One region of the Serratia sp. 2723 genome, then DNA from elsewhere that is predicted to be linked to it. Evidence: predicted binding sites of a transcription regulator. Region 1 holds the regulator's gene; each other region holds the start of a gene.
What was found. The regulator CRP, encoded in region 1, controls carbon source genes, mostly activating them, when cyclic AMP is high. The targets are predictions, from matches to a motif close to ATGTGANNNNNNTCACAT.

Region 1 (3,281 bases):
CCGGCTCCTGTTCTTCAAGCAATAAGCGTAATGCCGTCTGATCGTGCTCCAGCGCCTGATGGGCGTTTTTACGTAGCAGGCCACTCTGCCACTGCGGCCATAGCCAGATCGTGCCGCCAAACACCAATACGCAGCCGATAAGGGTATCGATCAGGCGGGGGACCAGGAAATGGGTGCCATTCAGCGCCAGGAGCTGCAAGGTGTAGACGGCGGTCACGGTGAAGCCCATCACCGCCAGCCCGTAGTTTTTCCGCAGGATCAGATAGGCTGCCAGGGTGATCGCCAACATGATGCTCAGCGTCACGTTCTCCGGCATCTGCAGTTGCAACAGCCCGGCGGCAATCACCAACCCGGCCAACGTGCCGAGGGCACGGTGCTGGATCCTCACCCGCGTAGCGTTATAGCCGTTTTGGCTGACCAGCATGATGGTCAGCAAGATCCAATAGGGTTTTGGCAGGTTGAACAACATGCCCAGGCTGCTGCCTGCCGCCAGAATGACCCCCAGCCTGGTGGCGTTGCGCAGGGCGTTGGATTTGAATGACAGATAGCTCACCACCGCGGGCCAGAACGGCAGCCGTGACTGATTGGCCATCAGATTGCGGCGGTAAAGCGGGTGCTGGGTGCGCAGCAGGCGTGCGATGCGGCTGAAGTGGTAATAGCAGAACTGGCCAACCGGATTATCTGCGTGTTGTGAGGCCACTTTTTCCAGCGCCGCCAGCTCATTCTTCATACTGAAACGCGCAGAGTGTCGATGATAGAGAATATCGTCGGCCACCACCCGCAGGCGCGTGGCGATCACCTGGGCGTTGCGGCGGATAATCGCTTCGGCCTGGCTTTGCTCCACCAGCTTTTGCACTTCTTCCGGCAGATGCAGGCTGACGGTGATGTGCTCTTGCAAATCGAGCGCCACCTGAAACGTGCGTTGCAGGCGCTTCTGCTCCAGGTTATCGGCATGGGGCAGGAAGTTAAGCTGTTGGTATAGCAGACTGATCAGATCCATCACTTGCTGTTGGCGTTGCAACAGCGGCGGCAGGGCCGTTTCAGGAACGGTGTGCTGCGTCAGTAATGAGTATTTGGCTTCAAAATAGTCCGCCAACTGCATATACAGCTGGCTTAAGGATTCGCGCATCGGCTGCTCTTTCCACAGCTTGAACCAGGCCCAGGTAAACAGCCCGTACCAGGCGGTGCCAACGATATACAGCAAAGGGGCATACCAGATTGGTACGGTGCCTACCATGCTGAGGGAAAAGATGGCGGCAACCAGTGCGGCTGGCAGCAGGCGTGCATGTAGTGGGCTGATCTCACCGCTGACGCCGAGTAACAGCGCCATTGCCAACATCAGCAAGGGTAACGGCAGGTCCCACAGCAGGGCTTGTTGCAGCAGAAAGCTGCTGAGTGCGAATAGAGAGCCACCTACGATCAGGCGTTTGAAAAAGCGTTTGTGTGGCGTATCCAGCCCGGCAATGTTGCAGCAGGCGGGCACCAACGAGAACAGCATGCCGAGTTGCAGGTTGCCAATCAGCAAACCAAACGCCACCGGCAGGCACAACACCAGCGTTTGCCGCAGTGCGTAGTTGACTTCCGGGTGGTAGATCAGACGGCGCCACATGGTTGGCTATTCAGCAGGCAAAGAAACGGCGCATTGCTGCACCGTTTCCCTGGGGATTAACGCGTACCGTACACGACAATGGTTTTGCCGTGTGCGGAGATCAGGTTTTGATCTTCGAGCATTTTCAAAATACGACCGACGGTTTCACGTGAGCAACCGACGATTTGGCCAATTTCCTGGCGGGTGATCTTGATCTGCATGCCGTCTGGGTGAGTCATGGCATCAGGTTGTTTTGCCAGGTTCAGCAAGGTCTGTGCAATGCGACCAGTAACGTCAAGGAAGGCGAGGTTACCCACTTTCTCTGAGGTGACTTGCAGGCGGTTAGCCATCTGTGCGGACAGGCGCATCAGGATATCCGGGTTTACCTGGATCAACTGGCGGAATTTCTTGTAGGAAATTTCAGCCACTTCACAGGCGGTTTTGGCCCGTACCCAGGCGCTACGCTCCTGGCCTTCTTCAAATAATCCAAGCTCGCCGATGAAATCCCCCTGGTTAAGGTAGGACAGGATCATCTCTTTGCCTTCTTCATCTTTAATCAGCACCGCGACGGAGCCTTTGACGATGTAGTAAAGCGTTTCGGCCTTTTCACCTTGGTGAATCAGCGTACTCTTTGATGGATATTTGTGGATATGGCAATGAGACAGGAACCATTCGAGAGTCGGGTCTGTTTGCGGTTTGCCGAGAACCATTCGCTGTTATCCTCTGTTGTTATCGCTGCCTTGTATCACAGGGGTCAGAGTTCCCTGTAAAACGTGCTTATAGCCTGGTGTTTTAATTGTGGCTATCAACAGGTTTTGAGGCGTGTTATAGAAATACGCTTGTGCTCTAGCATATTAACTTGCGGGGAGTGCTGCAAGCTACATTCTGTTAACATACCAATATAGGGGCCTTTCCTTGGACGTATCCCTGAAATCGGTGACCTGGAAAGAGTTATTGCGGCTCTGTTTGTAGCACAGAGTGAGGCGGGTGTCTTGTGTTGTCTCGCTTCAGCATGATTAGCATCAGGTTACGTTGCCAGAATGTATGCGAAAGCGTACCCTGTTTTTAAGAAATTAACCGGAGTGTGTAACATGCAGGCAAGAGTTAAGTGGGTAGAAGGGCTGACATTCCTGGGTGAGTCTGCGTCCGGCCACCAGGTTTTGATGGATGGCAACGCGGGCGATAAAGCGCCAAGCCCGATGGAAATGGTGTTGATGTCCGTCGGCGGCTGTAGCGCCATTGATGTGGTGTCGATCCTGCAAAAAGGGCGTAACGATGTGCGTGACTGTGAGGTAAAACTGACCTCTGAGCGCCGTGAAGAAGCGCCACGTCTGTTTACCCATATCAACCTGCATTTTATTGTCACCGGCAAAGGGCTGACCGATAAGACTGTAGAGCGCGCGGTGGATCTTTCCGCCGAGAAATACTGCTCCGTCTCCTTGATGTTGGGTAAAGCCGCCAGCATCAGCCACAGCTTCGAAATCCGCGAAGTGGCGTGATCCTCCTACCAAGGGTAGCGCAGGCAGTGGGCTCGCAATAAATCAAGAAATCGCCGTGCCGTCACGGTTAGCGGCGATTTTTGTGAATACAGTACGCAATATTGAGCCTGTGGTAGCGTGTCGATAGGCAATGTTACCAGCCGATGCTGCAAATGGAACGGTGCGCTCATCGCCCGCGCCACGATAGTCAAATA
Region 2 (3,281 bases), on a different contig from region 1:
AGTTTTTGACCCTGCTCGGTTGGGCGTGGTGGCACGGTGCGTACCAGCAGCGGTTGGCCGAACAGGTTTTCCAACTGTTTGATGCGCTGGGATACCGCCGATTGGGTGATGCAAAGTTTTTGTGCCGCGCGCTCAAAGCCACGCTCACGGATCACCGCGTCCAGCGCTTGCAGCGTTCTATAGTCTGGGCGTTTCATCGGAGAGAAGATCCCTTTTAGTAAATTGATTCAGGCACTATGCCACATTTTTACACTTTCTCAGGTGAAAAAATCCCGGTCAGCTTTACAGACCGAGCATCATTGGCAGGGCAATAAATGTGCGGCAGGTTAAATAAGTGTGTTTTAGCCTAAGTTGCTGTCGGTGATTTACCCTATAATACGCACACGTTTTCGTACATAGGCAATGAACACATCATGACTCAGGATGAACTGAAAAAAGCGGTAGGCTGGGCGGCATTGGAATACGTGAAGCCAGGCACTATCGTGGGCGTGGGCACCGGCTCTACTGCGGCTCACTTTATCGATGCGCTGGGTTCGATCAAACACCAGATCGAAGGCGCGGTATCCAGCTCAGACGCATCGACCGCCAAGCTGAAAAGCCTGGGGATCCACGTTTTCGATAGCAATGAAGTGGATTCGTTGGATATCTACGTTGACGGTGCCGATGAAATCAACGGCCACATGCAGATGATCAAAGGCGGCGGCGCAGCCCTGACCCGTGAGAAGATCATTGCGGCTATTGCCCGTCAGTTTATCTGCATTGTCGACTCCACCAAGCAGGTTGATGTGTTAGGTAAATTCCCCTTGCCGGTAGAAGTGATCCCGATGGCCCGCTCCTACGTGGCACGTGAGCTGGTCAAGTTGGGCGGCCTGCCGGAATACCGCCAGAACGTAGTGACCGATAACGGCAACGTGATCCTGGATGTGTACAACCTGGAAATCCTCGATGCCATCGAGTTGGAAAACAAGATCAATGGCATTGCTGGTGTGGTGACCGTCGGCCTGTTTGCCAACCGTGGTGCGGATGTCGCGCTGGTCGGCACGCCGGATGGCGTTAAGAAAGTGGTCAGATAATCGGGCCGTGAAACCGGCGAGCCTGCTGACAAAGCCTCAGCCGGTTCGCGGTTTTTTACTGGCTAACGGTTCGCCACGCATAATTCTTGTCTTAAAATATCTTTTCTTAAAATCGGTAAATTTGGTGACATATGTCACATTACGATAATAACCTCCGTTAAGCTTCTGTCTAAATCTTTCCCAATGGTATTTTCCACCAGAAACCACCGACATCGCTGAGCCTTGTGCTAACGGGCAGGCAATCGTTTGTATTGCCGGGCGCGTTATTTTTGTTATGTTGGGGGGACATGCTGTTGATTTTGAGTTGCTGCCGGTCTGGCGGCCACTGAAAGCTAATGGGGAAACAGCTGCTCTTCTGAAGTCTGAACATAGGGTCGGGTAAATGGCAAAAGTATCATTGGAGAAAGACAGGATTAAGTTCCTGTTGGTAGAAGGGGTTCACCAGAGCACCGTAGATAACCTGCGTGCTGCCGGATATAGCAACATCGAATATCACAAAGGTGCGTTAGACACCGAAGCGCTGAAGGCATCGATCCGTGATGCACACTTCGTGGGTATCCGATCGCGTACGCATCTGTCCGAGGAAGTCTTCGCGGCCGCAGAGAAACTGGTCGCGGTGGGCTGTTTCTGTATCGGCACCAACCAGGTTGATTTGAAAGCGGCGACCAAACGCGGCATTCCGGTGTTTAACGCGCCTTTCTCCAATACTCGATCCGTGGCCGAAATGGTGCTGGGTGAGCTGCTGTTGATGCTGCGTGGTATCCCGAAGGCCAATGCCAAGGCACACCGTGGCCAGTGGGAAAAGCTGGCTGTCGGCTCGTATGAAGCGCGGGGCAAGAAGCTGGGGATCATCGGCTACGGCCATATCGGGACTCAGCTCGGCATCCTGGCGGAAGGTCTGGGGATGAAGGTGTTCTTCTACGATATCGAGAACAAGCTGCCGCTGGGTAATGCCCAACAGGTGCGCCATCTGTCAGATCTGCTCAATATGAGCGACGTGGTCACGCTGCACGTGCCGGAAACGCTGTCGACCAAGAACATGATCGGCACCGAAGAGCTGGCGCTGATGAAGCCAGGGGCGATCCTGATCAACGCCTCACGCGGCACCGTGGTGGATATCCCGGCACTGTGTAACGCCTTGGCGAGCGACCATCTGGCCGGTGCGGCAATCGACGTGTTCCCGGAAGAGCCGGCAACCAACAGCGATCCGTTCAATTCTCCACTGTGCGAGTTTGATAACGTGCTGTTGACGCCGCATATCGGCGGTTCGACCCAGGAAGCGCAGGAAAATATCGGTGATGAAGTGGCTGGCAAGCTGGCGAAGTATTCCGATAACGGCTCAACGCTGTCTGCGGTCAATTTCCCGGAGGTGTCGCTGCCAGCTCATGGCCCGAACGCCAGCCGTTTGCTGCATATTCATGAAAACCGCCCAGGTATCCTGACGCAGATTAACCAGATCTTCGCTGAAGAAGGGGTGAACATCGCGGCCCAGTATCTGCAGACCAGCTCGGAAATCGGCTACGTGGTTATCGATATCGAAGCGGAAACCGAACGTGCTGATGCCGCATTGCAACGTATGAAAGCAATTGAAGGGACCATCCGCGCCCGCTTACTGCTGTAATCGGTAACCGACGGAAAACAGCAAGGCCGGAGCAATCCGGCCTTTTGCTATGCGGAAATTGGCCAGGACCAGGTGTGTGACGGGGTAATAATCTCTGGCAGAGGGATATCCCATTGCTCCACTGGCAAAGCACTAACCTGTTGGCAATCATGTGCAATCCCCATCGGATAGGGACCTGCGTGCTGCCAGTTTTGTAAGGTGCGATCGTAAAACCCGCCGCCCATCCCCAGACGTTGCCCTGCAGAATCGAAGGCGACCAGCGGCGTCAACACCACATCCAGCAGTGACACCGGCAAGACATGGCGGACATCGAGTGCTGGCTCAAGGATTTTGAAGCGGTTGCTAACCAGTTTTGTTTGCGCGGTGTAATGCAGGAACAGCAAGTTACCAGGGCTGAACGGATGCAAAACCGGCAGATAAACCTGTTTACCCAGCTGCCACAGCCGCTCGATCAGCGGGCCTGTATCCAGTTCGCCATCAAAAGAAAGAAATGCTGCAATGTGTCTGGCCGCCTGAATGCGTGGATGTTGCGCAATATTGCAGGCCATTTGCTGGGCGAAATCATGCTGTTGAGCGGGCGTTAAGGC
Region 3 (3,281 bases), on a different contig from region 1:
GTCGATGGCGTAGTAGCGGCCATCTTTACGCGCCCGGTCCGGGAAGCGCTCGGCAACGTCGGTGACGCGATCCAGATAGTGGTCGTGCAACACCACCAGCTCGTTGTCTTTGGTCATCACCAGATCTTGCTCAAGGAAGTCGGCACCCTGCGCGTAGGCCATCGCCTTGGCCGGTAACGTATGCTCCGGCAGATAGCCACTGGCACCGCGGTGAGCGATAACCACTTTATCCGCAGCCTGGGCGGCACTGAGCATTGAAGTGGCAAGAATGATCCCTGTCAGCAGGGCTTTGGTTTGAGTCCGCATTCTGTGTTGCTCCATGTTGTAGAGGTAAGAAAAAGGCCGCAGCGCGGCCTTAGATTGACGATAAAGGGTAGGTAGGGGCGCTGCATGCTGCGCCCGCTTAGCTTTTAACCGCGTTTGGCCGCGATTTCTGCGTGGTGTTTCTTCTCGCTGATCATGGTCAGCACCAGCAGGATCACCGCACCGATGCTGCCGCCGATCATCACCATAAAGCCGCCGTCCCAACCGAAGTAGTCAACGGTATAGCCGACGATGGCGCTGGCTGCGACCGAACCGCCCAGGTAACCGAACAGACCGGTAAAGCCTGCGGCGGTACCTGCCGCTTTCTTCGGTGCCAGTTCCAGCGCGTGCAGGCCGATCAGCATGACTGGGCCATAGATCAGGAAGCCGATGGTGATCATACAGGCCATATCGATGCCAGGGTTACCTACCGGGTTCAGCCAGTAAACGATGGTGGCGATGGTCACCAGAACCATGAAGAACACCCCGGTGGCACCACGGTTGCCTTTAAACACCTTGTCCGACATCCAGCCGCACAGCAGGGTGCCAGGGATACCGGCGTATTCGTACAGGAAGTAGGCCCAGGAGGACTTATCCAGCGCGAAGTGTTTCACTTCTTTCAGGTAGGTTGGTGACCAGTCCAGGATGCCATAGCGCAGCAGATACACGAACACGTTGGCGATCGCGATGTACCACAGCAGTTTGTTTGGCAGCACGTACTGCATGAAGATCTGCTTGGCCGTCAGCTCTTCTTCTGCTTCTTCGGTGTAATCATCCGGGTAGTCATTTTTGTATTCTTCAATCGGCGGCAGACCAACAGATTGCGGGGTGTCGCGCATCAAGGCGAAGGCGATCAGGGCCACCAGGATCGCACCAAAGGCAGGCATATACAGCGCCGCATGCCAGTCGTTAAACCAGGCCATACCCAGCAGGAACAGCAGTGGAGGCAGGCCGCCACCGACGTTGTGCGCACAGTTCCATACCGAAACAATACCGCCACGTTCTTTCTGTGACCACCAATGCACCATGGTCCGGCCACAAGGCGGCCACCCCATGCCCTGGAACCAGCCGCACAGGAACAGCAGCACGAACATCACGGCGATGCTGGAGGTTGCCCAAGGCACAAAGCCCATAAACAGCATGACGGCAGCGGCCAGGATCAGGCCGGCGGGTAGGAATACACGCGGGTTGGAACGGTCAGAAACCGAACCCATGATGAACTTGGAGAAACCGTAGGCGATGGAGATCCCCGACAGCGCAAAGCCCAGGTCACCACGGCTGAAGCCCTGATCGATCAGATACGGCATCGCCAGGGTGAAGTTTTTACGCACCAGATAATAGGCGGCGTAACCGAAAAAGATCCCCATAAAAATTTGCCAGCGCAGTTTACGGTAGAGCGGGTCTACCTTATCGACTGGCACACGAGAAATGTGTGCGGCTGGCTTAAAAATACTCAACATGAGCGCCTCCGATGGCTTTATCTGTTTATTGCCTCAACAGGAAATGGCTGTCCTGAAGATGAGCTTGCGGATACCTGAAGTGTTGTTAAATGTTCCATAACGAGCGCAATGCTAGAGAAAATCCCCCGGTATCACCGTGATGGGTGGCGCATTTGTTACACTTTTATGAAACTGTGGCGGATTTTGAGTGATCGGTTAACATTTTGGAATGACTAAATAGCACAAATGCGTGACGTTGGTCACATTCATGGCTTTTTATGGCCATATTGTTTTCGTTTTCTGTTCGTTATTGTTCCTTATCAAACAAAGACCCTACTGGCTGTGGCTAAATAAACCCATAACTACAGGCTCAGGGGGCGTGATGAGCAACAACTCATTAATCACCGAAACGGACGTGATCATCATTGGCGGCGGCGCTACCGGCGCGGGGATTGCCCGTGACTGTGCGCGGCGCGGTCTGCGTTGCGTTTTACTGGAAAGGCATGACATCGCCACTGGCGCTACCGGCCGCAACCACGGGTTGTTGCACAGCGGGGCACGCTATTCGGTCACCGATGGCGAATCGGCACGGGAATGCATTGAAGAAAACCGTATCCTCAAGCGTATTGCCCACCACTGCATCGAACGTACCGACGGCCTGTTTATTACTTTGCCTCAGGACTCGTTGGCCTTTCAGCAGCAGTTTATTACCGCCTGTCGCAGCGCCGGGATTGAGGCCGAAGCCATTGACCCCGAACTGGCATTACGCCTGGAGCCTGCGGCTAACCCGGCGCTGATCGGCGCGGTGCGAGTACCGGATGGCACCGTCGATCCTTTCCGCTTAACGGCGGCCAACATGCTTGATGCGCGTGAACATGGCGCACAAATCCTCACCTATCATCAGGTTACAGGTTTGTTGCGTACTGGCGATCGCGTGACGGGCGTGCGCGTTTTCGATCATCAGGCCGCTCATCAGTACGATATTCATGCTCAGGTGGTGGTCAACGCCGCCGGGATCTGGGGCCAGCAAATTGCCGAGTATGCCGATCTGCGCATCCGTATGTTCCCTGCTAAAGGGGCGTTGCTGATCCTGGGCCATCGCATCAATAACATGGTGATTAACCGTTGCCGCAAACCGGCAGATGCCGACATTCTGGTGCCTGGCGATACCATCTCGCTGATTGGTACCACCTCCACCCATATCGATTACGATCAGATAGACAACATGGTGGTGACGCCACAGGAAGTGGATATATTAATCCGCGAAGGTTCGCTGCTGGCCCCGAAACTGGCGCAAACGCGCATTCTACGTGCCTATGCGGGGGTGCGGCCACTGGTTGCCAGCGACGACGATCCCTCTGGGCGCAACGTCAGCCGTGGCATCGTGCTGCTCGACCATGCGGCGCGCGACGGGTTGGAGGGGTTTATCACCATTACCGGCGGCAAACTGATGACTTACCGGCTGATGGCCGAATGGGCCACCGACCTGGTCTGCGCCAAGCTGGGCATTGACAGCCTTTGTACCACGGCGGAAGTGGC

Region 2: a site for CRP is predicted at 1,196-1,213, ahead of serA (phosphoglycerate dehydrogenase). Genes of this name have one in related genera too.
Region 3: a site for CRP is predicted at 1,991-2,008, ahead of glpT (glycerol-3-phosphate transporter). Genes of this name have one in related genera too.

Annotation. Positions count from the first base shown of each region.
Region 1 covers NZ_JBNDIN010000010.1:132,756-136,036, forward strand. The annotation lists gene ABIE29_RS16030 (YccS/YhfK family putative transporter) at 1-1,609, opposite strand, end outside; gene crp (cAMP-activated global transcriptional regulator CRP) at 1,666-2,298, opposite strand; gene ABIE29_RS16040 (OsmC family protein) at 2,680-3,087, shown strand; gene ABIE29_RS16045 (LysR substrate-binding domain-containing protein) at 3,093-3,281, opposite strand, start outside.
Region 2 covers NZ_JBNDIN010000002.1:50,603-53,883, reverse strand. The annotation lists gene ABIE29_RS03035 (LysR family transcriptional regulator ArgP) at 1-197, opposite strand, end outside; gene rpiA (ribose-5-phosphate isomerase RpiA) at 414-1,073, shown strand; gene serA (phosphoglycerate dehydrogenase) at 1,456-2,694, shown strand; gene ABIE29_RS03020 (5-formyltetrahydrofolate cyclo-ligase) at 2,742-3,281, opposite strand, start outside.
Region 3 covers NZ_JBNDIN010000008.1:129,043-132,323, forward strand. The annotation lists gene glpQ (glycerophosphodiester phosphodiesterase) at 1-306, opposite strand, end outside; gene glpT (glycerol-3-phosphate transporter) at 411-1,763, opposite strand; gene glpA (anaerobic glycerol-3-phosphate dehydrogenase subunit A) at 2,125-3,281, shown strand, end outside.